DNA from 3 places in the Fusicatenibacter saccharivorans genome. Region 2 is predicted to be linked to each of the others. Evidence: predicted binding sites of a transcription regulator. Region 2 holds the regulator's gene; each other region holds the start of a gene.
The links. The regulator Rex, encoded in region 2, represses fermentation and respiration genes when NADH is low (regulators of the CRP and FNR family bind a similar motif). The targets are predictions, from matches to a motif close to ATTGTTAANTANTTAACAAT.

Region 1: the regulator Rex is predicted to act here: its motif matches at 4,782-4,801, upstream of pckA (phosphoenolpyruvate carboxykinase (ATP)).
Region 3: the regulator Rex is predicted to act here: its motif matches at 4,585-4,604, upstream of fucO (lactaldehyde reductase).

The regions. Positions count from the first base shown of each region.
Region 1 is NZ_JAQEGR010000009.1:79,753-89,785, reverse strand. It holds gene PGS38_RS10040 (DMT family transporter) at 1-871, shown strand, start outside; gene PGS38_RS10035 (AAA family ATPase) at 1,175-2,665, shown strand; gene pckA (phosphoenolpyruvate carboxykinase (ATP)) at 2,906-4,510, opposite strand; gene PGS38_RS10025 (MATE family efflux transporter) at 4,825-6,159, shown strand; gene PGS38_RS10020 (AraC family transcriptional regulator) at 6,170-7,072, opposite strand; gene PGS38_RS10015 (heavy-metal-associated domain-containing protein) at 7,362-7,616, shown strand; gene PGS38_RS10010 (glutathione S-transferase C-terminal domain-containing protein) at 7,739-8,251, opposite strand; gene PGS38_RS10005 (glutathione S-transferase family protein) at 8,324-8,887, opposite strand; gene tnpC (IS66 family transposase) at 9,030-10,033, opposite strand, start outside.
Region 2 is NZ_JAQEGR010000028.1:607-10,639, forward strand. It holds gene PGS38_RS16750 (bifunctional ADP-dependent NAD(P)H-hydrate dehydratase/NAD(P)H-hydrate epimerase) at 1-1,501, opposite strand, end outside; gene PGS38_RS16755 (redox-sensing transcriptional repressor Rex) at 1,591-2,247, opposite strand; gene PGS38_RS16760 (ABC-F family ATP-binding cassette domain-containing protein) at 2,402-4,327, shown strand; gene PGS38_RS16765 (NADP-dependent isocitrate dehydrogenase) at 4,426-5,628, opposite strand; gene PGS38_RS16770 (S8 family peptidase) at 5,794-6,639, opposite strand; gene PGS38_RS16775 (hypothetical protein) at 6,728-6,901, opposite strand; gene PGS38_RS16780 (MATE family efflux transporter) at 7,126-8,493, opposite strand; gene PGS38_RS16785 (LysR family transcriptional regulator) at 8,617-9,504, shown strand; gene PGS38_RS16790 (GNAT family N-acetyltransferase) at 9,473-9,967, opposite strand.
Region 3 is NZ_JAQEGR010000012.1:132,580-142,612, reverse strand. It holds gene PGS38_RS12490 (alanine/glycine:cation symporter family protein) at 1-1,160, shown strand, start outside; gene PGS38_RS12485 (phosphoribosyltransferase) at 1,308-2,396, shown strand; gene codB (cytosine permease) at 2,463-3,707, shown strand; gene PGS38_RS12475 (TetR/AcrR family transcriptional regulator C-terminal domain-containing protein) at 3,844-4,425, shown strand; gene fucO (lactaldehyde reductase) at 4,649-5,797, shown strand; gene tig (trigger factor) at 6,036-7,271, opposite strand; gene PGS38_RS12460 (hypothetical protein) at 7,515-7,970, shown strand; gene PGS38_RS12455 (YwiB family protein) at 8,119-8,571, opposite strand; gene murI (glutamate racemase) at 8,611-9,435, opposite strand; gene spoIIR (stage II sporulation protein R) at 9,633-10,033, opposite strand, start outside.

The DNA.
Region 1 (10,033 bases), on a different contig from region 2:
GATCTGGGGTTCTGCCTTTGTCGCACAGCAGACCGGTATGGATTATGTCGGACCTTTTACGTTCAACGCGGCACGAAACCTGCTCGGCGGACTTACGCTTCTTCCGCTGATTGTCTTTTTCTCCTCGCGTAAAAAGCGAACCCTACCGCCGGATGCTTCGTCAGAAAATGGCACACAGCCAAAAACGCTCTGGGCGGGCGGTATTCTCTGCGGCATCGCACTGTTTGTCGCCTCAACTCTGCAGCAGATCGGCATCCAGTACACAACCGTCGGAAAGGCCGGTTTTATCACCGCACTTTACATCGTACTTGTTCCGGTCTGCGGTTTTTTTCTCCGAAAGCGTGTACAGCCGAAGGTCTGGCTCGCAGTTCTTATTGCCGTCGCTGGTCTCTATCTGCTCTGTATGACAGACGGCTCCTTCTCTTTGCAGAAGGGAGATTTTCTTGTGCTTGCCTGCGCGCTCGGATTTACCGTACATATTCTGGTTATTGATCATTTTTCTCCGCTTGTCAGCGGCATCAAAATGTCCTGCATTCAGTTTTTTACCTGTTCGATCCTGTCCGCTGTCTGTATGGTTCTCTTTGAAACCGTAAACTTCTCCGATCTTCTGCACGCCTGGATGCCGATTCTCTATGCCGGAATTCTCTCTTCAGGTGTTGGCTATACCCTGCAGATCATCGGGCAGAAAGGATTAAATCCTGCCACAGCTTCTCTGCTTATGAGCCTGGAATCCGTTTTTTCTGTTCTTGCCGGTTGGATTCTCCTTCATCAGGCTCTCTCCGCTCGCGAGCTCTCCGGCTGTATTCTGATGTTTGCAGCGATCGTGCTGGTACAGCTTCCGAACTTTCACAAAGCCAATGCTGTTTCCTGATGTTATTCCTTTTTCAGTGTAAGAAAGATTTCTGTTTTGCGAGCTTCTTTCTTACGGCAGCTTGCTTTGATGACATAATTCCCCTCCGCCGCAGCGTGATCCTGTCCGGAGGGCTTTTTTACGCCATCCGAAAATTTAACCGAATCGAGCAAGTCCCCGGCTTCCATTGCGAATATCCGCCTGCCTAACATTTTTATAGCATAAAAATACAAAATTCTGCATATTGATTGCAGGATTTTTTAATTCGTGCTACACTGTTTTTATTGTACCAATAAGCACTTATTTTTATTAGGAGGTTCTGTCATGCCCGTTTTTGATTTCAGCAATTCCCCGGAAAAAACAAAAGTTTCCGAATGTACGTATACTGTTTTCCGCACAAACGCACCGTTTACTTCTCCGGATCAGCCGATCCTAATTCTGGATACAAAAGAGAAGGCTTTCCCGCATCATCCCTGCGGTATTTTCACAAACCCATCCAAACGGACCTCGTTTGAATTTAAAGATGAAGAAGAATCCTTCATTGCCGACATTCTTCAGATCGATGCCCGTTTTGTCAGCCTTTTAAAATGGCTCGGTGAAAACCATATCAATGTCCGCCTTTCCGGTACACAAACATCCGACGGTTATGCAGTTTACAAAATCCGCGAGATCGCTTTCGGTGGCGGCGCAAAGCTTTCGGCTGAGGATGGATTTTTACAGTTTATGATTGAGCGTCTCCTCGCCAGCAATGCACCGGAAGAAGAAGTTGAGGATGAGGATCAGGAGGAAACCGGTGACAGCATGAAGCTCACCAGCATCCAATCCATCACTGATTTTATGAACTGTGCCGGAAGAACGCTGCCGGACAATATCCGCCTTTGGGCTCGTCGAAACCTCGCTGTTGCCCGTTCCCACGAAGTCTCTCCCGAAGAACGTCGTCACGCACAGCGCGCCCTCTCCATGATGATGAATATTCAATGGAAAAGCAACTATTTTGAAGCCATTGATCCAGTGGAAGCACGCCGGATCCTCGATGAAGAACTATATGGCATGGAACGTGTGAAGCAGAGAATTATCGAAACCATCATTCAGATTAACCGGACTCATACGCTGCCGGCCTATGGTCTGTTACTGATCGGTCCTGCCGGAACCGGAAAATCGCAGATTGCTTATGCCGTTGCACGTATCTTAAAATTACCGTGGACAACACTCGATATGAGTTCGATTAATGACCCGGAACAGCTGACCGGAAGTTCCCGCATCTACGCAAACGCAAAACCGGGAATCATCATGGATGCTTTTTCCATGGCTGGTGAATCCAATCTCGTCTTTATCATCAATGAGCTCGACAAGGCTGCCTCCGGCAAAGGAAACGGAAACCCGGCAGATGTTCTGCTGACCCTTCTTGATAATCTTGGTTTTACCGATAACTATATCGAATGTATGATCCCGACCGTCGGTGTATACCCGATTGCAACCGCAAACGACAAGGACCAGATCAGTGCTCCGCTGATGTCCCGCTTCGCTGTGATTGAAATTCCGGATTACACACCGGAAGAAAAGAAAATCATTTTCTCCCGCTATGCACTTCCAAAGGTGTTAAAACGTATCGGTATGAAAGAAAAGGAATGCATTCTGACACCGGAAGGACTCGATGCCGTAATCTCCTGCCACGAAAACACAAGCGGTATTCGTGATCTTGAGCAGGCTGCTGAGCATATCGCAGCAAATGCGTTATATCAGATAGAAGTCAACCATGTTTCCTCTGTTACCTTTGATGCAGAAATGGTACGTGAACTGCTCTTGTCCTGCTGATCTGCCTTATTTTCTATTTTGAAGGCGTATCAGGGTACGGCGAAAACCAGTGACGCAACAATTCACGCTCTGTGGTGCTGAAATTTTTTGTATTATTTTAGAGTGTGCTGTAAAATAGTTTCCTGTCCCATCAGTCTGTACTTTCGGGCAGGGAACTATTTTATTTCTCCAGATATTTTCATAAAAGAAAGCCCCTGACACTTTCATGTCAGGGGCTTCCTTTCGATCAATTCAGAAAATTTATTTCTGCGGGCCGGCGGAAACGAGTGCTTTACCAGCAGCGTTTCCTTCATATTTTGCAAAGTTCTTGATGAATCTTTCAGCCAGATCCAGTGCTTTGGTCTCCCACTCGGAAGCATCAGCATAGGTATCGCGAGGATCCAGGATAGCCGGATCAACGCCCGGAAGTTCAGTCGGAACTTCGAAGTTGAAGTACGGAATAGTCTTCGTCGGAGCTTCGTTGATAGCACCGCTTAAGATTGCATCGATGATTCCACGGGTATCACGGATGGAGATACGTTTTCCGGTTCCGTTCCAGCCTGTGTTAACCAGGTATGCTTTTGCTCCGCTCTTCTCCATTTTCTTAACAAGCTCTTCTGCATATTTGGTTGGGTGCAGCTCCAGGAATGCCTGGCCGAAGCATGCAGAGAAGGTAGGAGTCGGCTCGGTAATTCCGCGCTCGGTTCCTGCAAGTTTTGCAGTAAATCCGGACAGGAAGTAGTACTGAGTCTGCTCTGGTGTCAGAATAGATACTGGCGGAAGTACGCCGAATGCATCTGCGGACAGGAAGATAACATTCTTAGCTGCCGGTGCAGAAGAAATCGGGCGAACGATGTTCTCAATGTGGTTGATCGGATAAGATACACGAGTATTCTCGGTTACGCTCTTATCATTGAAGTCGATCTTGCCTTCTGCATCAACGGTAACGTTCTCAAGCAGAGCGTCACGTCTGATTGCATTGTAGATGTCCGGCTCAGACTCTTTGTCCAGGTTGATGACTTTTGCATAGCAGCCGCCCTCGAAGTTGAATACTCCGTTGTCGTCCCAGCCGTGCTCATCATCACCGATCAGAAGACGTTTCGGGTCTGTGGAAAGAGTTGTTTTTCCTGTTCCGGAAAGTCCGAAGAAGATTGCGGTGTTCTCACCGTTCAGGTCTGTGTTTGCAGAGCAGTGCATGGAAGCGATGCCCTTCAGCGGCAGATAGTAGTTCATCATGGAGAACATACCTTTCTTCATCTCTCCGCCGTACCATGTGTTGACGATAACCTGCTCACGGCTTGTGATGTTGAATACTACTGCTGTCTCAGAGTTCAGACCCAGCTCTTTGTAGTTCTCAACTTTTGCTTTGGATGCGTTGTAAACAACGAAATCCGGCTCGAAGTTCTCAAGCTCTTCTGCTGTAGGTTTGATGAACATGTTAGTTACGAAATGTGCCTGCCAAGCTACCTCAACGATGAAGCGGATAGCCATACGGGTATCTTTATTTGCGCCGCAGAATGCATCTACAACGAACAGTCTTTTGTTGGAGAGCTCTTTTTTGGCGATCTCTTTTACTGCTGCCCATGCTTCCTGGGTTGCCGGATGGTTATCGTTTTTGTACTCATCAGAAGTCCACCATACAGTATCTTTCGAGTTCTCGTCCACAACGATGTATTTGTCTTTCGGTGAACGGCCTGTATAGATACCGGTCATAACGTTAACTGCACCAAGCTCTGTCTCCCGGCCTTTTTCATAGCCTTCCAGCTCTGGTTTTGTCTCTTCCTCAAATAACTGCTCATAAGAAGGGTTGTACACAATTTCTGTGGTACCGGTGATGCCATACTTTGTTAAATCGATCTGTGCCATCTTGTAATTAACCTCTTTCCTTTGATAGTAATACTGCTTCATTCTGCAAAATGCAGAAATTTGAAGGTATCCTTTAGAAGAAACCGGACCAGCCGGCCTCTTCTACTCTAATTATACATAAAAGGCCAAAAAAATCAACTGAAAATCTTCCGTTTTTTTACAGAACGTGTCCCAAAATCTGTAAAAATTTTATAAACTTCGATTTTTCGAAGTTTTCTGACAATTGCATTTTTGTACACTTCATCCTGCAAATTGACATTTTTTGATTTTTTATGTTATAATATTAATAATTATGTTCGGAAAGAAGTTTCTTTATGTATTACGATCTGACCCGCGGGAAAATCTCCCGCTCTCTTATCCTGTTTGCCCTGCCGATGATCGCAGGAAATCTGTTGCAGCAGTTTTACAACATTGCCGACACCCTGATCGTCGGACGCGTTCTCGGAAGCAATGCGCTCGCCGCCGTCGGCTCCTCCTATACGCTGATGACGTTTCTGACTTCCATTTTTCTCGGCCTGTCGATGGGCGCCGGTGCGCTCTTTTCGATTTATCAGGGACGAAAAGATCTTTCTTCTTTAAAACTTTCGATTCTCCACGCGTTTCTGCTGATCCTTGCCGTTACGCTCGTGCTGAATCTCGCTGTTTATGCAGGCATCGAGCCGATCCTTACGTTTCTTCGCGTCCCGGATGAAGTCCGTCCCGGCATGCGGACGTATCTTCTGATTATCTTTGCCGGCCTTATTGCAACATCCGTATACAATTTCTTTTCCTGTATGCTGCGCGCGCTCGGAAACTCTTCTGTGCCGCTGATTTTTCTCGCTGTCTCTGCTGTGCTGAACATTGCACTGGATCTGCTCTTTGTCGCTGTACTGCCGTTCGGCATCGCAGGCGCGGCGCTCGCTACGGTTCTTGCGCAGTATGTGTCCGCCGTCGGTATTCTGCTCTATGTGCTGCTCCGCTGCCGCATGTGGCTGCCGTCAAAAAAAGAATGGCGTTTCAGCCATTCCATTTTAAAAGAGATTCTGAATCTTTCTTCGATGACCTGCATTCAGCAGTCGGTCATGAATTTCGGCATTCTAATGGTACAGGGGCTCGTCAACAGCTTCGGTCCGGCGGTCATGGCGGCATTTGCGGCCGCGGTGAAAATTGATACCTTTGCCTATCTGCCGGTGCAGGATTTCGGAAATGCCTACTCCACTTTCACCGCACAGAATTACGGGGCCGGAAATCACGAGCGGATCCGGCGCGGCACGAAAGATGCTTTTGCACTGAGCGCTGCTTTTTCCATCGTCATTTCTCTGCTTGTCAATCTGTTCGCGCATCCGCTGATGCAGATTTTCGTGAAAGCATCAGAAATGGAGGTCATCGCGATCGGCGTACAGTACCTGCGGCTGGAAGGCTCGTTCTATCTCGGCATCGGATGGCTGTTTCTGCTGTACGGGTATTACCGCGCTGTCAAACGCGCCGAGATGTCGGTTGTTCTGACCGTCATTTCGCTTGGCATGCGTGTGGCGCTGGCATACCTTTTCTCCGCCACGGCGCTTGGCGTTGCCGGAATCTGGATCGCCATTCCGATCGGCTGGGCACTGGCTGATATGACCGGACTTTTCTTCCTGCGGCGTGCATTCCGATCGCAGAAGCCTGCATAAGTTCCGAATCTTATATCGCAGTACGGTTTTCTGCGGATAAACTGCGGAACTGCCCCGGCGTCTGGTGCATGCGTTCCTGGAAGACGCGGTTAAAATAGCTGATATTTCGGAATCCGCAGTCGCTCGCAATCTTGCTGATCGCCTCCTCGGTGGAAAGCAGCAGCCGGCAGCTCTCGGCAATCCGCAGGTTATTGACATACGTCACGGCGGAAATATGCATAATCGACTTAAAGAAGCGGCAGAAAGCGCTCTCACTCATATGAAACTGGCTCGCCAGTTCCGCGATTTCGAGATCCTCACAGAAATGAGCATTCATGTATGTGAGGATCTCTTTCATTCTGCTGACACGGTAATTCGTCGAGGCATCCGTTTTTCCGCCGTTCTTTTCTGCCGCACTGTAATATCCCTGCCAGATTTTCAGAAGTTCCGCTTTTAACAGCAGCTCCCAGCCCGGTTCTTTTCTTTCCTGCAGATTTCGGATCTCCTGCATGGCCTGTGCCGTTTTTTCTGCAAGGCGTGTCCCCCGCTCTGTCTTGGATGGAAAACGGATCTCGGAGGACAGCACTGGTTCGATATACTGCTGCTGGATCCGGTCAAGCGATGTGCCGGACAGAAAACGCGGCTGGAATACAACGGCAAGAAACGTAAATTCCTGTCCGTCGATTCCCTCTACCTCATGCAGACGGTTTGCATTGACAAAGGCGGTCTCCCCTTCCCGCAGGAGAAAGGTCTCGGTATCCATATGAAAAACAGCTTCGCCCTTTACTGCATAAAAGAGCTCCACTTCCTCATGCCAGTGGCAGTACACCCGCACGGTACTCTGCAGGTCTGTCTCGAAAACGTGAATGCTCAGCGGAAAAAGCTCATCACCGTGGGGCTGTGTTTCTTTTCGGTAATTCATCTGTGAGAGCATATTTTTGTCTCCTCTCTTGTTTTGCTCTGCGGTCCCAATTGTAACACGAACTTTGCGATTCCGGCAAGTTTCCATGTTCTGCCGGCGAATCGCCCTTCCATGACCGTATTTTTCCTTCTTAAATGATAATAATTATCATATTTTATCAGCTTATTGACATTTCTTTTCATCCACGCTATATTTTAGATACCCCGATAGGGTATGTGATTTCAAATTTTTCATCAAACCCCAGGAATACAGTCCGGCACGCTTTCGTTTCGCTGTATTCCCGGAAGAAAGCAGGTATTGTATGATTAAAACAGTCTTAAAAATTGATGGTATGATGTGCGGCATGTGCGAATCCCATATGAATGATGTAGTCCGCAAGAGCTGCTCTCCAAAGAAAGTAAACTCTTCTGCAAAAAACGGCGAGACCGTTGTCATCAGCGAAGCGCCGCTCGATATTCCGTATCTGAAACAGCAGATCAAGGACATCGGATATGAGCTGGTTTCGTATACGAGTGAGCCGTATGAAAAAAAGGGATTTTTCCATTTCGGACGATAAGCGGATTTCATGCCTTTCCTTTTGCAGTTTGTGCGTCGGAAAAAAGCACCGTTTCAGAAGTTTATTTCCTTTTGGAAATCTGCCTCTGAAACGGTGTTTTCTATTTTTTATCTATGATTTGATCAGCCGCAGCAGCATCCGCAGGACGGCGGCGTTTCTTTCTCCTCTTTTTTCGGAGATTCTGCGCCCAGATCGTACCAGGTCGGGTCGATGTCGAATCTGCGGTTGTTTCCAAGATAGATCGGATGGGTCGGGTCTGAGGACAGGTAGGCGCGCTCGGTCGAAACCTTCCACTGTGCATCCCAGTCAATCTTCGGAAGTGCCAGATCGTAGTGTGTGCTGGCGCGGAAGCCGTCTTCCTCTCCCTCAATTCTTCCCTGGCGGATGATGGCTGCAAAATCTGTGTGATGTGCAAATGCCGGAATCTCCCACAGCTCTTTTGCGTAGCCCCACAGGTTTTTGTAAGTGTAGAGCGGACGCTTCGTCTCGCCGAGCTGTGCGGTATAGCGGATGTCCAGACGGGCAAGTGTCACGTACAGGCGGATATCGGAATCGGTTACGTAATCACCGAAGAGAAAACGATTGGTTTCCAGCCGTTTTTCCAGGCGGTCCATCGCAGCGTAGAAGGTGTTCACACCGTCGAAATGGCCTTCGTTGCTTCTGGAGAAGGAACTGCGGTATACCGCGTTGTTGATATTATCGAAGAGTCAGAGATTCATCTTGTCAATCTCTTCCCGCAGCTCCACCGGATACAGCTCCGGCGCGCCTTTTTTGTGCCATGGGCGGAAGTTGACCTCGAAATAAGTGGTCAGCCAGTTGTAATCGTTGTTGACTACCTTTCCCGTCGTTGTGTCGATCAGCGCCGGAACGGTCGTTCTTCCCTGGTAATCATCATCAGCACGGTAATACGCCTCAGAGAGGAACTGATCACCGAGCACCGGGTCGATGTTGTTTTCATTGTAAACGTATTCCCAGCCAAGGTTTTTCTCATGCGGGGCATGTTCTACCATATTGACGGAAATCTGATCTTCCAGGCCCTCCAGCTCTCTTACGATCGCCGCGCGGTTGGACCAGTGGCACAGCTTTGCCCAGACGAGACGGTATCTCTTATTACCTTCTGCCTTCAGATCGTTTTCACCGTCGCCGAACGGAGTCGTGAAGTGATTCGGCTGTCTGCGGAAATAGCCGTTTTTGTCGATCTCCGATACGGTTTCTTTTGGTCTTACGCGGATTTTTCTTCCATTTACAATCTCATAATCATAATTCGCCATTGATTTTCTGCCTCTCTTTCGCATGTTCTATCGAATGAATTTTCAAATAAGAAAGCTTTTATTTTCCTATTATTTCGCTATGTTTTCGTAAACGGTAGAATACGAGTACCTTGACAAATAGCAGACCGCTTTTGCGGTCTGTTTATTTTCCGCTGGCTTTTTGCGGCTTTCTAATGTTTTCGGGCAACATATCTGACCATGGCAGAAGTTCTGCAAGAAAATCTGTGTTTTTGTCATCTACACGTTTGGGAATCTCCGTAAGCAGATATTCGAAATAATCGAAAGGTTTCAGGTTATTCGCCTTTGCAGTTTCTGCGATACTGTAGATGATCACTGAACTATTGGCTCCATTGACCGTATCGATCATCTCCCAGTTTTTCTTCCCTATACAGAATCCACGGATCGCACGTTCGCTGGCATTGTTGTCTATTGGAACATCCCCATCTTCCAGAAAGACTTTCAGGTAGCTTTCCTGGTTCAGTGCATATGTAAATGCTTCCCGTATTTTACCGTTCTTTGGAATTTTAGGTTCATTCTGTTTCAGGTACGCAAAGAAAGCATCCACCAGTGGTTTTACCACAAGCTGACGCTGCATGAGCCTGTCTTCCGTAGAAAAATCAGACAGTTTTCCCTCTTCCCGGTAAATGGCCTGTATCTGTTTCATGATCAGATGCAGGATCGATTCCTTTCGGTGTGCTTTTGGTATCACTTCCAGTGTATCGTTAAACCTGCGCCTGCAGTGAACCCAGCAGCCTGCGATCTTCAGATCTTCACGCTCCTTTTCCAATGTATGATATACCTGGTACCCATCCGTAACACAGATCCCGGTGTAATCCCTCAGGAATTCCCGGGGATGGGATGCATTACGCGTTTTCTGGTATTCATAAAGGATGATCTGACGATCCCGGTACATAAAGCCGGACCGGTACACCCACATGTAACTCTGGCTGCCGGCAGGACGCCCGTCCTTATTTACAAGTACAGGAGTCTCATCTGCCTGTATCACATGATAATCATACAGAAGTTTATGCAGATAATCATACATGGTTCCCAGATATTCTTCCCCAAGACGGATCATCCAGTTCGCCATGTTCTGTCTGGTAATGGCAAGCCCGTACCTTTCGAATTCTTTTTCAAGACGGTAGA
Region 2 (10,033 bases):
ACTGCAATCCTCTGATAATCTCGGATGCTGTTACATAGGAAGCACTGCTTTTTTCTTCCGCAGCCTCTCCCGCCTTTCCATGCGCATATGCCGCCAGTGCCGCTGTTTTGGCAAGGCTGATTTTTTTCTCGTTTTTTTCACACTGACGTTTTGCTGCAAAGGCGCCTGTGATTCCCGCGAGCACATCGCCGCTTCCCGCCGTCGCAAGCGCACTGCTTCCGCTTGTGTTTATGTAATACTGCTCACGCCCTTCCTCTGCTGTCACGGTTACGGAATCCTTTCGTACACAGCAGGCCTGGTATTTTTCGGCTGCCCTTCCGGCGCTTCCTGCCGGGTCACGCTGGCATTCTGCAATGGTCATGTGCAGCAGCCGTGCAAGCTCTCCTACATGAGGCGTTAAAATTTTTTCTGCCCGGCAGCCCGAAAGAATCTCTGCATCTTCTGCAATCAGGTTCAGCGCATCTGCATCCAGAACAAGAGGAACTTCTGTGTGCTGCACCGTAAAAACGAGCAGTTCTTTTGCCGTCCGGCTTTTGGAAAGTCCCGGTCCCGCAACAACAGCGTCCGCCCAGGCGAGATCCTGCAGCAGGGCTTCTTCCGGAAGCGGCTCATCCTCCTTCCAGAAATCCGCCATTGCTTCCGGCAGGGCACAGAAAAGCGGCGTACGGTTTCTTTCCTCTGTCACAACCTTTACCATGCCGGCACCGGATGCAAGGACTGCCCTGGCACACAAAACAGCGGCTCCGCACATGGCACCGGAACCGGCAAGTACCAGCACCTTTCCGAAGGTTCCCTTATTTCCCATCGGCGTGCGGGTAAGAAACCGGTCCAGATCTTCTTTTTCCACTGAACCGTACCAGGGCGTCTCCTCTTCTCCTGCATCAAAGCCGATTCCGATATCACGGACCAGGACCTCTCCGGCATATCGTTTTCCGGGATCAAAGAGAAGCCCTGGCTTTGCACAGGCAAATGTCACCGTGGCTCTGGCTTTCACCGCCGCATCAAGGACCTCTCCGGTATCCGTGTGGATCCCCGAAGGGATGTCCACGGCAAGAACAGGAACACCGCTTGCGCAGATTGCTTCCACTGCCCTCCGGTACTCCCCTGCCAGCGGACGGGATACGCCAATTCCAAAGATGGCATCTATGATAACAGTATATTCCCGGAAATCCGGATTCTTAACCTCACGGACCCCATAATTTTCCGCAATTTTCTTCTGTGCTCTCATGCCTTCACTGTATTTTTCCGGATTTCCAAGACAGAACAGTTCCGCATCCACCCCTTTCGTCTTTAAAATCCGTGCAATTGCCGCACCGTCCCCTCCATTATTTCCGGGACCGCACACAGCAAGGACTTTTCCTGTATCCCATGTTCCATTTTGAAGCTCCTCCACGCAGGACAGCGCTGCGCGCTCCATCAGTACCAGGGACGGTACCCCCATGGTTTCGATCGTATTGCGGTCTGCCTGCTTCATCTGTGCTGCTGTAAGAATCCGTTTCATCGCTTTTCCTCCTTTTCCTGCCTTATCCGGAAAGTGAACAGAAAAAGTCTCCGGTTTCCCGAAGACTCTCCTGCTTTTGTTTTGGTTTCTTAATTGTTCTTTGGATGCTCCGCCTCATATCTGGTCAGATTGTAGGAGAGACGCATCAGACTTTCGGAAAGATGGACGTTCTCGACGATCACATCTTTCGGAAGTTTTAAGTTTAGATCGGTATGTGCAAAATTCCAGATTGCTTTTACACCGTTGTCCACGAGAATCTCTGCCATCTCTACCGCTTTTGCTTTTGGCAGTGTCAAAGCCGCAATCTCTACATGGTGTTCCTTGATAAATTCCGGAAGCTCGTCCGCCATGCGGATTTCAATTCCGCGCACGGAGATTCCTTTTAATACCGGGTTGACGTCAAAAATACCGACCGTTTTGAATCCGCTTCTTTCAAAGGCCGCATAATTAGCAAGCGCCTGTCCCAGATTTCCGGCTCCGACAAAAATCATATTGTGGACTCTGTCCAGACCTAAAATTTTTCCAATCTCGCTGTACAGATACCGCACGTTATAACCATACCCCTGCTGGCCGAAGCCGCCGAAATTATTTAAATCCTGGCGAATCTGGGAAGCTGTCACTTTCATCCGCTCGCTCAGCTCACCGGAAGAGATCCGTTCTACTCCGTCCTCCAGCAATTCGCCCAGGTAACGATAATATCTAGGAAGTCTTTTGATAACTGCCCGCGAAATTCCTTTTTCTTCCAAGATAAATTCCTCCTTATTTACACCTGCATATATTCATATTATATATGGTTGATAGAAAATTGTCAAAGATTTCTTGAAATTTTGTGTATTACTCTCTATAATAAGGATGGTGTATTATGTCAAAATACAGAAATATGTTATCTGGAGGAACCACATGATTCTTGCATGTCAGAATATCTCGAAAGCATTCGGGACAACGGAAATTATCAAAAATGCATCTTTTCATATAGAAGAACGCGAAAAAACCGCACTGGTCGGCATCAACGGTGCCGGAAAATCGACGCTGTTAAAAATCATCATCGGCGAAATGAGGGCCGATGAGGGAGAGGTCATCCTCTCCAAAGGAAAGACGATGGGCTATCTCGCCCAGCATCAGGATCTGACCGGACACCTTTCCATTTACCAGGAAGTGCTGACCGCGAAACAGAATCTGATCGATATGGAGGAACGCCTCCGTCAGATGGAAAGTGATATGAATACAAAATCCGGTGCAGAGCTGGATGAACTTCTTTCCACCTACACCCGCCTCTCCCATACCTTTGAACTGGAAAACGGATACGCGTACCGCAGTGAAGTCGTCGGTGTTTTAAAAGGTCTTGGCTTTTCCGAGAGCGATTTTGAAAAACAGGTGGACTCCCTCTCCGGCGGTCAGAAGACCCGCGTGGCACTTGGTAAACTGCTGCTCACCAAACCGGACATCATTCTGCTCGACGAGCCGACCAACCACCTCGATATGGACTCGATCTCCTGGCTCGAAACGTATCTTTTAAATTACAGCGGAGCCGTCCTGATCGTCTCCCATGACCGTTACTTTCTCGACCGCGTTGTCACAAAAGTCGTTGAAGTGGACAATAAAAAAGTAACAACTTTTGAGGGAAACTATACCGCCTACAGTCAAAAAAAAGCAATGCTCCGTGAAGCCGCTTACCATGCCTGGGTCAACCAGCAGCAGGAAATCCACCATCAGGAAGAAGTCATTGCAAAGCTGAAATCTTTCAACCGCGAGAAATCCATCAAACGCGCCGAGAGCCGTGAAAAAATGCTGGACAAAATGGATGTGCTGGAAAAGCCGACCGAAGTACGCTCCGATATGCGGATCCGTCTGGAACCGCGCATCACAAGCGGAAACGATGTGCTGACCGTCGAGCACCTCTCCAAAGCCTTCCCGGGACAGACGCTTTTCCAGGATCTGAATTTCGAAATCAAGCGCGGGGAGCGCGTCGCAATCATCGGAAACAACGGAACGGGAAAAACGACGATCTTAAAGATCTTAAACGAAGTCATCCGCCCGGATGCCGGCTCTTTTACACTTGGAAGCCGTGTACAGATCGGTTACTACGATCAGGAGCATCAGGTGCTCCACATGGAAAAGACCATTTTCCAGGAGATTTCCGACGCGTATCCGTATCTGACAAACACCGAAATCCGAAATGTGCTGGCCGCCTTCCTGTTTACAAACGACGATGTCTTCCAACCGATTCATACCTTGAGCGGCGGTGAGCGCGGACGAATTTCTCTTGCCAAGCTGATGCTCTCGAACGCCAACTTCCTGATCCTCGACGAGCCGACCAACCACCTCGATATCGTATCAAAGGAGATTCTGGAAAACGCGCTGAAGGATTACACTGGAACGGTACTGTACGTTTCCCACGACCGTTACTTTATCAATCAGACTGCAACCCGGATTCTGGAGCTGACGGGACAAACACTCGTCAACTATATCGGAAATTACGATTACTATCTGGAGAAAAAAGAAGAGCTGACCCGCATCTATGCTCCTGCTGCCGATGCCGCCGCTCCGGAAGAAACAGCGGCTCCTTCCGAAGCCTCCTCCACAAAGCTGGACTGGAAAGCGCAGAAAGAAGAACAGGCACGTCTCCGCAAGAAAGAAAACGAGCTGAAAAAGACGGAGAAACGAATTGAAGAGCTTGAGACACGCGATTCGGAAATTGATGAGGAAATGTCGAAACCGGAAGTCGCAACGAATGTGGCAGAGTGTGTGAAATTAAGCAAAGAGAAAGCAGAGATTGCCGCGGAACTCGAAGAGCTGTATGAAAAATGGGAAGAGCTTGCCGAATAGGCCTGGTTTTCCCCGGAAAATTCAAAACAGAAAAAGCCGGTCCGGCGCATCCCTTTTTGCGGGAATGCCGGATCGGCTTTCTTTTTTGCTTCGTTTAATTATTTCTCCAGCTCCTCGCGGATGGCCAGGATGAAATCACGGCTGTTTAATACGGTCGGATTTTCCATGGTGGTGATCAGCGCAAGGTCTTTTGTCATTTTTCCGCTCTCGATCGTTGCGATCGTTGCTTTTTCCAGACGGTCTGCAAATGCGGAAAGTTCTGCGTTTCCATCCATTTCCCCGCGTTTTCTGAGTGCGCCGGTCCATGCAAAAATGGTGGCCACGGAGTTGGTGGATGTCTCCTCACCTTTTAAGTGACGGTAATAGTGGCGCTGTACGGTTCCGTGCGCAGCCTCGTACTCGTAATATCCGTGCGGGGATACGAGAACAGAAGTCATCATCGCAAGGGAACCGAAGGCGGAGGATACCATGTCGCTCATGACATCGCCGTCGTAGTTCTTGCAGGCCCAGATAAAGCCGCCCTCTGCTTTCATGATGCGGGCAACGGCGTCGTCGATCAGAGTGTAGAAGTAGGTAATGCCTGCTTCTGCAAATTTCTCTTTGTACTCTGCATCGAAGATCTCCTGGAAGATATCCTTGAAGCGGTGATCATACTTCTTGGAAATCGTATCCTTGCTTGCAAACCACAGATCCTGTTTCGTGGACAGTGCGTACTCGAAACAGCTTCTCGCAAAGCTTTCTATGGAGTTATCCAGATTGTGCATGCCCTGAATGACACCGGCGCCGGTGAAGTTGTGGATCAGCTCTCTTGTCTCGGTGCCGTCCTCAGCCGTATAAACCAGCTCTGCTTTTCCCGGTCCCGGAATGCGCATTTCTGCATTTTTATAGACATCTCCGTATGCATGACGGGCAATCGTGATCGGTTTTTTCCAGTTGCGCACGCACGGCTCGATGCCTTTTACGACAATCGGGGTACGGAAAACGGTTCCGTCGAGCATGGCACGGATCGTTCCGTTCGGGCTCTTCCACATTTCTTTCAGATTGTACTCGGTCATACGCGCTGCATTCGGCGTAATGGTGGCACATTTGACTGCTACACCGTATTTCTTGGTAGCGTTTGCGGAATCTACGGTTACCTGATCGTTCGTCTCGTTTCTGTGTTCCAGTCCCAGATCGTAATATTCCGTTTTCAGGTCAATAAACGGGAGAAGCAGCTCATCTTTGATCATTTTCCAGAGAATTCTGGTCATCTCATCTCCATCCATCTCTACCAGAGGAGTGGTCATCTGAATTTTTTCCATAGTAGGCCTCCTTTTTCTATTCCCGTTTATTGTATAAAGTATCCTATAGCTTGTCAAGTCAAAATTCGCCTGATTTTTTGGCATTTTCCCATAAATTCACACAATTTTTGCAGGATGAGAGGTGTTTTCCTTCATTTTTCTTTTTTTATGCTGCCGCACAGTGTCTCACAGAAGAGACAGAAAACGGTCTGTTTGAAGCATCCCATGCCCCTGACGGTTGCGCGGAAGGCCAAGGTCTCTCGCCGATTCGCAAAGCAGCATTTTCGCCTGGACATTTGTAAGATCCGGAACCCGTTCAAGTGCCAAAGCCACGGCTCCGGACACCCGCGGTGCCGCCATCGAGGTGCCGCTCTTCACCACATATTCCTTCCTGCTTCTTCCAGGCGCGCAGGAAATGAGACGTTTTCCAGGCGCGACAAGATCCGGTTTGCAGACGCAGTCCCGTGTCGGGCCGCATCCGGAGATTCCTCTTCTTGGCTCCAGCAGATCGCCCGCTCCCACGGTGATCACTTTTCTGCTGCTCCCCGGCGCCGTAATACTGCCCGGAGCGGGCCCCAGATTTCCGGCCGCTGTCACAACAGTGATCCCGTCATCCCAGGCGCGCTCCACCGCCTGTACTAGCAGATCATCCACCGTTTTTTCCTGCTCTGTTGTTCCCACTGAAATATTTAAAATGCGGATATTAAGTCTTATTCGCTCTTTGCACACCCAGTCAATCGCCGCGAGGATATCCTGCTTTCTTCCATTTCCCCTTCGGTCCAGAATCTTCACTACGACAAACCGGCATCCCGGTGCCGCACCCTGGTATTTTCCGCCGGACGCTCTTCCACTTCCGCCAAGGATACCACAGACATGCGTTCCGTGTCCATTGTCATCGTAAGGCGTCTCCCGCCCGTACACAAGATCCCGGAAGGCTACAATCCGGCCGTCAAAATCCATATGGGGAAAAATCCCTGTATCCAGCACGGCGGCTGTAATTCCTTTTCCTGTCAGATTTTCCTGCTCTTTCATCCATAAGCCCCTGTGTATTCTTATCTTATGGTATGCAAAAAAGGCTGCCTTTCGCAAAGAACAGCCTTTTTGTTTTTCTTTTCTATACTTAAAACTGAATCTGCTTTTCCCCTTTCCGTTTCCAGAGAGCTGCTGCAAGCGGGATGCCGCAGAGCTCAGCCAGGACAAAGGCGCCCCATATCAGATTCAGGTTTCCAAATCCTTTGAGAAGAAATGCAAACACCAGCGGCAGAATCGCCTGGCGTGTCATGGATATGTACATACTTTCTTTTCCAAGGGAAAGTCCCTGCAGCGCCGCCTGATAGATCAGACCTGGAATCGAAAGCAGATAGGCACCGACAGAATGCGGAGCGCCGGGACTCCAATGCGCATCAGATTGTCCGAGGCATCATATTGTATGTATGGCAATAAAAAACAGGAAGATATCTGCCAAAACCGTTTCGGTAAAGATCTTCCTGTCCTTTTTTCAGAAACTTTTCAAAAACATTACTTCTGCTGCTCCATTCGCTTCAGTTCCGGCAGAACCAGAATCAGCATGGTGATAAAGCAGAGACTTCCGCCGATTACGTTTGATACCGGTTCGGCAAGGAATACACCGTCCGTTCCCATGTGGAGTACGTACGGCATCAGATAGGTGAGCGGTACAACAATGAAGACTTTTCGGAGCAGGGAGAAAAAGATCGCCTGCTTCTTTTTATTCAGAGATTTGAATACGGTCTGTCCAATGTACTGCAGATCCATGAAAATGAATGCTGCAAAGTACTGCTTCAGAGCCGGAACCGCATCTGCGGTCAGTACCGCATCCGAACTGAAAATACCGATCAGCGCATGCGGCGCCAGAACAATCACGCTCCACATCACTGCGGTATAGCCGAGGATCATCGCACTCATGACACACATCGCCTTGCGCACGCGGGCCGGACGGCGTGCACCGTAATTATAGCTCAAAATCGGAGAAGTTCCCTCATTCATTGCATAGATCGGTGTCTCGACGAGCTGACGCACGCTCGATACGATCGTCATAACAGAGATGTAAATATCACCGCCGGTCACAGAGAGTACGTTGTTGCAGCAGATCGTGACAAGGCTGTTGGTCAGCTGCATGATAAATCCCGCGGTACCGAGGCTGACAATATTTTTCGCATAGCCTGCACACTCAGAAATTTCATTTTTCCGCACAAAGCGCACTTTCAGTTCCGATTTCCGGGTCAGGAAATACAGAACGAACACTGCGGAAAGTGTCTGGGAAATCACAGTTGCAATCGCAGCCCCCTGCACACCAAAGCCAAACACAAAGATAAACAGCGGGTCAAGCAGCAGGTTTGCGACCGCTCCGATCGTGACGGAAAGCATACCAACGGTCGAGTAGCCCTGCGCGTTGATGAACGGGTTCATGCCGGTTGCCACCATCGACGGCAAAGTTCCGATCAGATAAATCATCATATAAGGATACGCGTAGACCATCGCATCTGCCGATGCGCCGAACAGTGATAGCAGTGGACGGGCAAACAAAAAGCCGATCACCATCAGTATGACAGCACAGACACATACCATGGAATACGACGTATTCATAATACGTTCCGCCTTTTTTTGATCATTCTTTCCACGCTCAATCGAAAACAGCGGAGCGCCGCCGCTTCCAAACAAGTTGCTGAATGCTGTGATGATAACGATCAGCGGAAAGCACAGACCGACTGCACCGAGTGCCGCCGTTCCTACCTCCGGGATCCGCGCGATGTAGACGCGGTCTACAATATTGTACAGCAGACTCAAAATCTGAGCAACCAGCATCGGGAGCGCTGCCCCGAAGATGTTTCCGGTTACGGTTCCATGTTCGAAATCAATTCGTTTCATTTGTTCCCTCATTCCCTTCTTTTTCACTTGCTTTTCAGTATAGCATGGCGTATTCTATATGTAAATTATTGTTTTTATATTGAAATTGAATAATTTTTATATAGTTTTTTCAGGAGGATTTTTATGGAACTTCGACAACTCGAATACTTCCGCGCCATCGTGGACGCGGGAACCATCAGCGGGGCGGCACGGGTGCTGCATATGACACAGCCGCCGTTAAGTTATCAGATCAAAATGCTGGAGGAAGAGCTTCAGGTGCCTCTTCTCATCCGCGGTACAAAGAAAATCACCCTGACCGAGGCAGGAAAAACACTGTATGAACAGGCAGGAACGCTTCTGATGCTTGCGGATCTCACCAGGCGCGAAGTCGTAAAATCCAGTCAGTCTGCGACACTCCACATCGGCATGACGCCATCCACCGTTTCGCTGCTCGCCGACTATCTCCTGCGATTTTCCCGGAAATACCCGCACATCCATTTTGATGTCCACGAGGGTTCTACCTTTGCTTTAAAAGACCAGCTCGAAAATCACATGGTGGATCTCACCACGCTCCGCACGCCAATCGTTTTAAATGGCTGCGAGACGAAGACCCTTTTAAAAGAGAGCATCACCGCCATGGCACTCCCTTCTCACCCGCTTTTTGCCGGGCGTGAAACCCTTTCGCTTACGGAACTTGCCGAGCAGCCGCTGATTCTGTCGAACCGCTACCGGAAATACATGCTCTCCGCTTTCGAGCAGGCGGGTCTGTTCTGCGATATCTATCTCACCTGCGAGGACGCCCGCACGGCAATGACAATGGCAGAAAAAGGCCTTGGCATCGCTCTTCTGCCGGCCTCCATGCTGAATCTTACCCATAAATTAAAGGCCTGCACCATCACAGATGCAGACCTTACAACCGAAATCCTGCTTGCCTGGCGCAAGGGGCGCCTTCCGTCTGAACTTCGGGCTTTTCTGGAATTGTGGGATGAAAATGACTCCCTCAATAATCAAATTCATGTTCCCCAACCGTAATCGTCTGCGTCAGTTTTTCATTCTGATACGGTTTACGGATCTCAATTAGATTCAGAACGGTGTAACCACGCTTTCTCAAAAATTCAATCATCCTGTGGTTATTGGGATGGACATAGTTGTAAACCGTATCGTTTCCATAAGAAGCTGCAATTTCTTCTGCCTTGCCATGCAGTGCGGCAGCGACTCCCTGCCGGCGGTACTCTTCTCTGACAAAGATGGATTCCACCCACACCACCTCGCTCTCAATACGACAGACAACATAACCTGCGTATTCGCCATGCACCGTAGCGGCAAACACTGGAAATCCTGCTAAAAGGTATTCCTTCATTTCTTCCCGTCCGTCTTCCACGTTCGGTTTTGATGCAATTCCTTTATAGGAACGCAGTTCTACTCGAAACAGCGCAACCATTTCTGCAAGGGCATCGTTTACCTGCCTGATTTCTACCAGTTCTATTTTTTTCATGGTTTCTCTCTCCTGCCACTGTCGTTCTTTTTCCTATTTGCAATTCGTCTCGCTGCTCATATCCGT
Region 3 (10,033 bases), on a different contig from region 2:
TTGGTACCGGTAATATTGCCGGTGTTGCCGGCGCTATCGCTATCGGCGGACCCGGCGCCGTATTCTGGATGTGGATTTCCGCTCTGCTCGGCATGTGTACGAAATTTGCCGAGGTAACACTGGCTGTTTTCTATCACGAGAAAAATGCCAACGGGGAACTCGTCGGCGGACCGATGTATTACATCAAAAACGGTCTCAGCAAAAAATGGCATTTTCTGGCCTATCTTTTCGCTGCTTTCGGTGTACTGACTGTGTTCGGAACCGGAAATGCAACGCAGGTCAACACCATCACAACCGCAGTCAACTCCGCACTGATGAATTACCATGTGATCTCAAAGGACGCGGTCCCGACCTCCAACCTGATTCAGGGTATCATCATTGCGGCACTCGTAGCGCTGATCCTGCTCGGCGGTGTCAAACGGATCGCACAGGTAACAGAAAAGCTCGTTCCGTTTATGGCTCTGTTTTATATTGTCCTTGCCATCGGTGTAATTTTGCTGAACCTCAACCGGATTCCGTCTGTTTTCGTTTCGATCCTTGAGGGCGCCTTCCGTCCCTCCGCCGTTACAGGCGGTATCGTCGGAAGCATGCTTATGAGTGTAAAAAAAGGTGTGTCCCGCGGTATTTTCTCAAACGAGGCAGGTCTTGGTACCGGTTCGATCGCGCACGCCTGTGCCGACACAAAAAAGCCGGTCAAACAGGGTATGTTCGGTATCTTTGAGGTATTTACTGATACGATCGTGATTTGTACCTTAACTGCACTTGTTATTCTCTGCAGCGGTACTTCCATCACCTACGGACAGGCTGCCGGCGCAGAGCTGACCATCAGCGGTTTTACCCTTACATACGGAAACTGGGTTTCGCTGCTCACCGCGTTCGCGATGTGCTGCTTCGCCTTTTCCACGATTCTCGGATGGGGACTTTACGGTGCACGCTGCATCGAGTTTTTATTCTCCGAAAGAATCACAAAATATTTTATGGCCGCCTATGCGCTGGTTGCCATCCTTGGCGCCACCGCAAACCTCGGCCTGATGTGGAGCATTGCCGAGACCTTCAACGGTCTCATGGCGATCCCAAACCTGATTGCGCTCTTCCTGCTTTCGGGCAAGGTTGTGGAGCTTACAAAGGAATACTTTTCCGGAGAAGGCAAAACCCGGTAAAATTCCTTTTCTCGCGGCGCATTCCCTTCTTCTGTAAGAAAATCATGTAAATTCGCCTTTTCCCTTGACAATCAGGTTGCTACCCCTTACACTGTTAAAAGTTTATAACATGTTTACCAAAGAGGGAAAACCGGGAGGAACTTTTGAATGGAAAAATGGAATGAAGTAAAACTGGTGCCGGAGTTTTCGGAACAGGGCGTGGACTGCTATCGCCTCGCAGGCGGCGATTATGAGAACGAATACTATGTCGTTTCCGAAGCAGAGACAAGAAAGCTTCTGAACACACCGGAGGTTGTCGGATATGAGGTTTATCACTGCCTGATTCCGTCTACTTCACAGATGCTTTATTATTTTAAAGAGCAGGGAAAGGTAACCGCAGCCAACATCCTTTCCATCCTGCGCGGCGCTTTGAATTATCCGCTGGAGGAAAGCTGCTACCGTGAGCACATTCGTGTACATGACATCAGTTTTCTGTCAAGTGAGCGCGTCTTTAAAGAGGAAGAAATCGCAGGGCTGGAAATCAAATACAGCAAGCTGACGATGGTTCCGGGAAGTACACTTCTGATCGGCGATATCATCGCAACGGGTGAAACGCTGATCCACTGCCTGCGCTACGTAACCGATTTCTACCGTGAGCACGGTGCTTCCCTTCGCAACATTATCATCTTTACGATCGGCGGCACAACCGGAATCAAAATTCTGGAACGTCTCACAAAAGAAATCCGCGAGTTCTGGCCGGAGTTTGAAGGCTTTATCACCGTATATTACGAAGGAATCTTCAGCACCTATCAGGACAGGGGCGTATCTGGAATCAATCTGCCGGATGTCGATTTCTACTGGAAAGACGGTATCATTGCACCGGAGTTCCGAAGAGAAACGCTTTCCATGCGCGATCCTCTGTTTGAAAAATGCATCATCTACGATGGCGGTGCAAGACGCTATGAAATCCATGAGCATGTCGAGGAGGTTCTCGATTTCTGGAATAAAATGCTGGAGAAGGCCGACCGGATCGACTTCACCAGACTGCTCGAGGAGAAGCTCGGCTGCCCGCTTGGCGCATCCTACGAAGAGTGGATTCACATCAATCACTATGAAGAAATCGATGAACGTGTGACCAAATGGCTGTACCGCCAGGAAAAAGGCTATATTGCAAGCCTTGGCGATGCTACCCTGAAAGAAATTGCGGCTGAACGAATTGAAGAGTTTACCGCAGCACTTCGCAAATACATGCTGTAACAAAAAACCATTTCTTACGGTTCGCTGAATTTCGGCGAACCGTAATCACAGTTTTCAGGAGATATTATGGAAAAAGAAAAGAAAGTAAAAGATGTTGACTTCGCGGACAGCGCGGTTCCGTCTTCTGCCCGGAAAAATGTAGTAACCATGTTTATGATCATGCTTGGCTTCACCTTCTTCTCGGCAAGCATGTGGGTCGGCCAGCAGCTCGCTGACGGCCTCGATTTCTGGGGCTTTTTGGGATCACTGATCCTTGGTGGAATCATTCTTGGTATTTATACCGGTCTGCTCGGCTACGTCGGTGCAAAAACCGGTCTGTCACTTGATCTTTTGTCCCAGAGAGCCTTTGGCGAAAAAGGTTCCTATCTGCCGTCAGCCATGACCAGCTTTACGCAGATCGGATGGTTTGGTGTCGGTCTTGCCATGTTTGCAATTCCGGTTTCCAAGGAGCTGCTCGGCGGAAGCACTGCGGCACAGTGGGGACTTGTTCTTCTTGCCGGCGTCTGCATGACCGCCTCTGCCTATTTTGGTATTGAATCTCTGACCATCGTCAGCTATATCGCTGTACCAAGTGTTGCCATTCTCGGAACGATCGCCATGGTCATGGCCGTAATGAGAGGCGACGGAACGATCATCGATCAGTTTGCCAAATCCAGCGGATCTCTGACTATCATCGGCGGTGCCGGTCTTGTCATCGGCTCCTTCGTTTCCGGCGGAACCGCAACCCCGAACTTCGCACGTTTTGCAAAGGACGGAAAAGCGGGTGCCATCACCACGGTTGTGGCCTTCTTCATCGGAAACTCCCTGATGTTCTTCTTCGGTGCCGTTTCCTCGATCTTTGTCGGCGGAAACGATATCTTCGAGGTTATGGTCCGCCTGAACCTGTTCTACCTGGCTGTTCTCGTTCTCGGTCTTAATATCTGGACTACAAACGACAACGCTCTGTATACCGCAGGTCTTGGTCTTGCCAACATCTTCCATCAGAGGAAAAAACCGATGGTTCTCCTTTCCGGTATCATCGGAACGGTTGCCTCCGTATGGCTGTACTACAACTTCTGCGGCTGGCTCAACATTCTGAATTGTACCCTGCCGCCGGTCGGCATGATTCTGGTGCTCGCCTACTTCATGAACAAAAAGGACTTTGAAACCGATCAGCCGAAGCTTAAAACCGTAGACTGGTTTGCGGTTGCCGGTGTCATTCTCGGTGCCATTGTTGCGAACCTCTTATACTGGGGCATCGCTTCCATCAACGGCATGGTTGTTGCCGCTGTATGCTACTGTGTCGGTCAGGCCGTAAACAAAAGAAAATAAGCAAAATCGTCCTGAATATGTTCCTGTATCTTATCTCCGGAACATGTTCAGGGCTTTTTATTTTTTCGGATTCGCGTTATAATATATGCATAACTCTGCATAGTTACAATTTTCGAAGCGAAAGGAAACTACCCGGATGATCCATTCCACCGTATCTGCTCCCAAAGGAGAAAAAACAAAATACCGTCTTGCCGAATCCATGAAGGAGTGCATGAAAACAACACCCGTTGAAGAGATCACCGTGCGCCAGATCTGTGAAATCTGCGGTGTTACCCGCCAGACCTTCTACCGCAATTTTCTCGACAAATACGATCTAATCAACTGGTACTTTGATAAATTACTGACAAAATCCTTCGAACATATGGGGCGCGGAACGACCGTTTTTGACAGTCTGGAAAAGAAATTTACCTATATTCAGAAAGAAAAAGCTTTTTTCGCCGCTGCCTTCCGCTACGACAAGCAGAATTCTCTGCGTGAGCACGATTTTGACCTGATTCTCGCGTTCTACGAAAATCTGATTCACGAAAAAAGCGGCAGTCCGGTTTCACCGGAAATGCATTTTCTTCTCGAAATGTACTGTCAGGGTTCCATCACCATGACCGTAAAATGGGTGCTTACCGGCATGGATCTGACACCTTCCGAGTTTGCAGCTCTTCTCGTCCGGGCAATGCCGGAAGACTTAAAAAAACTGTTCCGGAATCTGCAGCTGCTCTCTTAGAGCGCGTGTCAAAGTGGGGCTTGCAGATTGCGGAAATGGTTTTTCAGACACTCTCTGGTTATTTTTCACAAATTTTGTTCTGTTGTTTTTGTCACAATGGCGATTTTTTTTAAAGTGTTACACTTCGCTTCTTCTGTCACTTTCTTTTTCCCTTCCGGATTTGTTAATATAATAACAAGTTCAGTAAAACCATTTATTCATTTTAGAAGGGAGTTTTTCAATCATGGCAAATCGTATTAATTTAAATGCAACCTCTTATCACGGAGCAGGCGCTATTGCCGAGATCGCAAATGAAGCAAAGGCACACGGCTTCAAGAAAGCTTTCGTATGCTCTGACCCGGATCTGATTAAATTCAACGTTACTTCCAAAGTAACCGATATTCTGACCGCAAACGGACTCGACTATGAGCTTTACAGCGATATCAAGCCAAACCCGACCATCGAAAACGTAAAACACGGCGTAGAAGCTTTCAAGGCATCCGGCGCTGACTATCTGATCGCCATCGGCGGCGGTTCTTCTATGGATACCTCCAAAGCAATCGGTATCATCATCGCAAACCCGGAGTTTGAGGATGTCAGAAGCCTTGAAGGCACTGCACCGACCAAAAATCCATGCGTACCGATCATCGCTGTTCCGACCACAGCCGGTACTGCTGCAGAGGTTACCATCAACTACGTTATCACAGACGTTGAAAGAAAACGTAAATTCGTATGCGTTGACCCGCACGATATGCCAATCATCGCAGTTGTTGACCCGGATATGATGTCCTCCATGCCAAAAGGACTGACCGCTTCTACCGGTATGGACGCTCTGACCCACGCAATCGAGGGTTACACCACAAAAGCTGCATGGGAAATGACTGACATGTTCCATCTCAAAGCCATCGAACTCATCTCCAAATCTCTGCGCGGTGCTGTCGCAAACACCAAAGAGGGACGCGAAGGAATGGCTCTTGGCCAGTACATCGCAGGTATGGGCTTCTCCAACGTAGGTCTTGGAATCGCTCACTCCATGGCACACACCCTTGGTGCTGTTTATGATACCCCACACGGTGTTGCATGTGCCATGATGCTTCCGATCGTTATGGAATACAACCAGGAGTGCACCGGTGAGAAATACCGCGAAATCGCACGTGCCATGGGCGTTACAGGTGTAGACGAAATGTCTCAGGAAGAGTACAGAAAAGCAGCGATTGATGCTGTTAAGAAGCTGTCCGCAGACGTTGGAATCCCATCTGTTCTCGAGGCAGTCAAAGAAGAAGATCTGCAGTTCCTTGCAGATTCCGCACACGCAGATGCCTGCGCACCGGGCAACCCGAAGGATGCAAGCGTAGAAGATCTGAAGGATCTGTTCCGCAAAATCATGGCGTAACGAACACAATTCGTTTCCCACATGCGAAGCGGATATTCGCAATCCGCTTCGCTACTTGCTCATAACCGAATAACTGCTCCGCAGCTTATCAGAAGGAGCTTGCACTCCTCCTGATACAAGCAAGTCCCCACCCACAGCTTATTGCTTTTCGCAATGGAATCAGGGGACTTACTTGATTCGGTTAAATCACCCCGGAAAACAGAAGTTTTCATCCTGTTTTCCGGGGTGATTTTTCTTTTTATTTTACTGTATTTCCGTCTGCATCCACAGTCACAGTATTGACTGTTGCATTGTCGAGAACCATATTGATCATGCGCTCCATCATGATATTGCGCACTACCGTATCTTCCCCGTAATAATCATTGGCCGCTTTCAGGAAATCTTCCTGCGACATATTGGCATTGGCTGCCTCGTCGTTTAAGATCTGCTGGTAATCCTGGTCATCTGTCGTCCAGCCTTCTGCCTCTTTTACGGCATCCAGAAGAAGGGCACTTTTTGCCATCGTTCCTGCATACGTTGCTTTCTCCTGATTGTAGGTTGCTCTGTCCGCATACTGCTCCAGATAGTCGTCCAGGGAAATGCCGTAATTCTGAAGATAAGTGGTATACCGTTTATCGTAATCCTCTTCGCCAAGGGTGATATAGGATTTCGGAATTTTGTTAAACGTACAGCCGTCTGTCACCTGCTGCATCGCGTCATTCTGCAGATTATTTTCCGCTGTCGTCTCATTTGCAGCCTCCAGCTCTGCGCGTTTTCCGGCACGGTATTCCTCCACAGTGCTGTAATCTGTATTCTCTGCTACCCATGCATCGTCGAGTTCCCATCCGTCAATGTTTTCTGCCGGGCGGGTAAACGCATTTACCGTAACGGTAAACACAACGTCTTTTCCTGCCAGATCGGTACTCTGATAGCTGTCCGGGAATTTCAGGTTCAGATCCTTTGTCTCCCCCGTTTTCATTCCAACGACACCATCCTCAAATCCATCGATGAAGGTTCCGGAACCAATCACCAGATTGTAGGAATCGCTGCTTCCGCCGTCAAACTCCTTGCCGTCAACTTTTCCAACATAGGCAATATCGGCGGTGTCGCCTTTTTGTACGGTGGCGTCCGGATCGTCCATGGTGACAGCTGTCTCTGCCATAATGGCCGTCTGTACGTCATCATCCGTTACCTGCTCTACTTTCTTTTCCAGTGTCAGCTTTTTGTAATCTCCAAGCGTTACACACTCTGCCGGATCAACTTCCTCATCGACAACCGGAATCCCGTCTACATCACTCGGGGAAGCGTATTCCTCAGAAGCTGTGCTGTCGGACGATGTGCTGCCTGCGCTCGACGCATCGGATGCTGAGGAAGCGCTTGTGCTGCTTGCGCTTGATACGGAACTGCTGCTTGTTGTATTGTTTTTTCCACATCCGCTCACACTGGCTGCTCCCAGTGTCATGAGCAGAAGCATGACTGCTGCTTTTCTTTTCATTCTTGAATTTTCCTCCATACTACGCCGTTCCCGGCGCGTTGTAAATCTCATTTTACCATACTTGTCTGGTAAAAAAAAGGCTGGGGCTCCGATTTTAGAAATTCTTATGATTTTCGACCGTAAAATCGCCTGGATTGCGCTAAAATGTGTTTGCGTTTTGCCGAAATCAATGTTAGAATGTTCATAGACTGGCATTGTATGTTCCGATGCCCACATTATTTTTTGCAGAGGAGGAATAGAGGGATGAAACCCTGGATTATCGTATTAATCGTATTAGCTGTCATCGCTGTCATCCTTGGTCTGCTGTATTACTTCGGTAAAAAAGCACAGACAAAACAGGCCGCACAGCAGGAACAAATGGAGGCCATGAAACAGACTGTCTCCATGTTGATCATAGATAAGAAAAAGCTTCGCATGAAAGATTCCGGACTCCCACAGATGGTCATTGACCAGACACCGAAAATGATGCGTCGCGCAAAACTGCCGATCGTCAAAGCAAAAGTCGGTCCGAGAATCATGACCCTGATCTGCGACGCTGCTATCTTCGATCAGATCCCGGTGAAAAAAGAAGTCAAGGCTACCGTAAGCGGTATCTACATCACCGGAGTTCGCGGCATCCGCGGTTCGTTAGAGCAGCCGGCAAAGAAAAACGGCTTCTGGCAGAAAATGCTCCGCAAGGCACGCGGCGAGGAGAAATAAAATTTCATCTGAAACAAAAAGAAACACGCTTTGCGTGTTTCTTTTTGCTTTCGCGGCAGTCGCCAAGGTCTCGTGCAAGCCCGGACTTTGGCTCGTTGCTCGCGAAAATACCCGAGTTGAATGATTTTCATTCTTCCCGGGTATTTTTTTATAAATTCAGTTTTCCGCCTTCCCGCGGTCTTACCTCGATATCGATTACGCAGTCCCCCACGTAGCTGTCGTTGATGTCGAGCGCGTATTCTGCCTTCAGTAAAATCTGATCCGGCGTCTCTTTCATTCTGACCTTCGTCGCCGCAACTCCCATGTTGATCATGCCATATGGCGTGTGATAAAACGAAATGTTCTTTTTATCCTCCTCAAAAATCATATGGACATCAATGAGGCCGCGTTTGCGCACCTCGAGGGCGTTTTCCGTAAATTTGATCATGTTGTGCGTCATCATGTCAAAGCCTTCGGTTGCCTCGTCGTAGATCAGAAAGTGATGGCCGTTTTTCTTGTAGTACGAACCCGTCGTCATAACCTCCACCGGTTCTTGTTCGCCGGATTCCTCATCCATCAGATACTGCAGTCCGCGGATGCTGATGAGTACGTCTTTTTCCATCCTTTTCTGGTGTTCCTCTCTCTTTTCTGTATGTCGTTTTTAATAGTTTTCAATCTGTACCTGTTTCGTATCGCTGATCTGCTCCGGCAGAACGGAATGTGCGAAGGCATTGAACCGCTCCACGCCGTCGCTTGCGAAGAACTGGTATTTCTGACGGCCCAGCTCATCGTTTCCAGGATTCTCCAGATCCAGCTCCCGCAGCAGTCTGCACAGTGCCTGTGAGGTTTCGTATGCCGGGTTGACGAGTGTTACTTTTTCTCCGACTACTTTCCGCAGCAGAGAACGCAGCAGCGGATAGTGGGTGCATCCCATAATCAGCGTGTCGATGTCTTTATCCAGAATCTCTGCCAGATAGCGGCGCGCCACTTCCTCGGTGATCGGATCTTTTGTCCAGCCCTCTTCCACGAGCGGCACGAACAGCGGACACGGTTTTCCGTAAACGGTGATCGCCGGATCTGCCTCGGTAATAAGCTGCTGGTAGAGGCCGCTCTGAATAGTGCTCTCGGTTGCGATGACGCCGACGCGCTTGTTCTGCGTCGTCTCGACGGCCATCTGTGCGCCCGGTTTTACCACGCCGATGATCGGGAGATCAATCTCTTTTTCGATCGTATCGAGTGCCAGCGCGCTCGCGGTGTTGCAGGCGATGACGATTGCCTTGACCTGCTGGGTTTCCAGAAAGTGTACGATCTGGCGGGAATAACGGATGACGGTATTTTTCGATTTGGAACCGTACGGCACACGCGCGGTATCTCCAAAATATACGATTCGTTCGTCGGGCAGGTTTCGCATAATCTCACGCACTACGGTCAGTCCGCCGACACCGGAATCAAAGACGCCGATCGGCGCCTGTCTGTCTGCTTTCATACTTTCCTCCATTTTTCATCCGGCATTACTTTTTTGTCATGCCGAATGGGGTTCATTTCTATATTTAATATATCTGAATTTTTACATTTCTTTTTTCATTTCACGACCCTGGTTAAAATAGGTCGCTGATACATTATTTTAACCCGAATGGAGGAATATTGCAATCATTTCTCTTGAAAGTCTTTCGAAAAATCCGCCTAACGCCAGAAAAACCGGAACGAAATCCGGTCACTTTTCAGGATTTCGCGGTAGGCGGCGTCACTCAACAGATTCTGCAGCGGAATCCGGCTTTTTTCGACTTTTTCTGCACTTTCGCCATCCTCGTTTACGGGGCGCAGGGCATCCGAAAAGCAGATGGACGGGTACAGCATGCACCACCAGTTGTGCCCTTTGGCTCTGCCGATGTTGATCTGAAGAGCGTCGTACGTTCCGGCGGGGAGAATATAATTGCCCGTTTCTTTTTCCTCAAAACTGGCTTTTCCGTACGTTACGGTGATATCGTCAGTACTGCCTCCTGCGCGCAGCGTCTGAAGGGCGGCGGCACGGATGGAGGGCTCGTTTTCACGCAGGATTTCTTCGGTTTCTGCTTTTGTTTCGG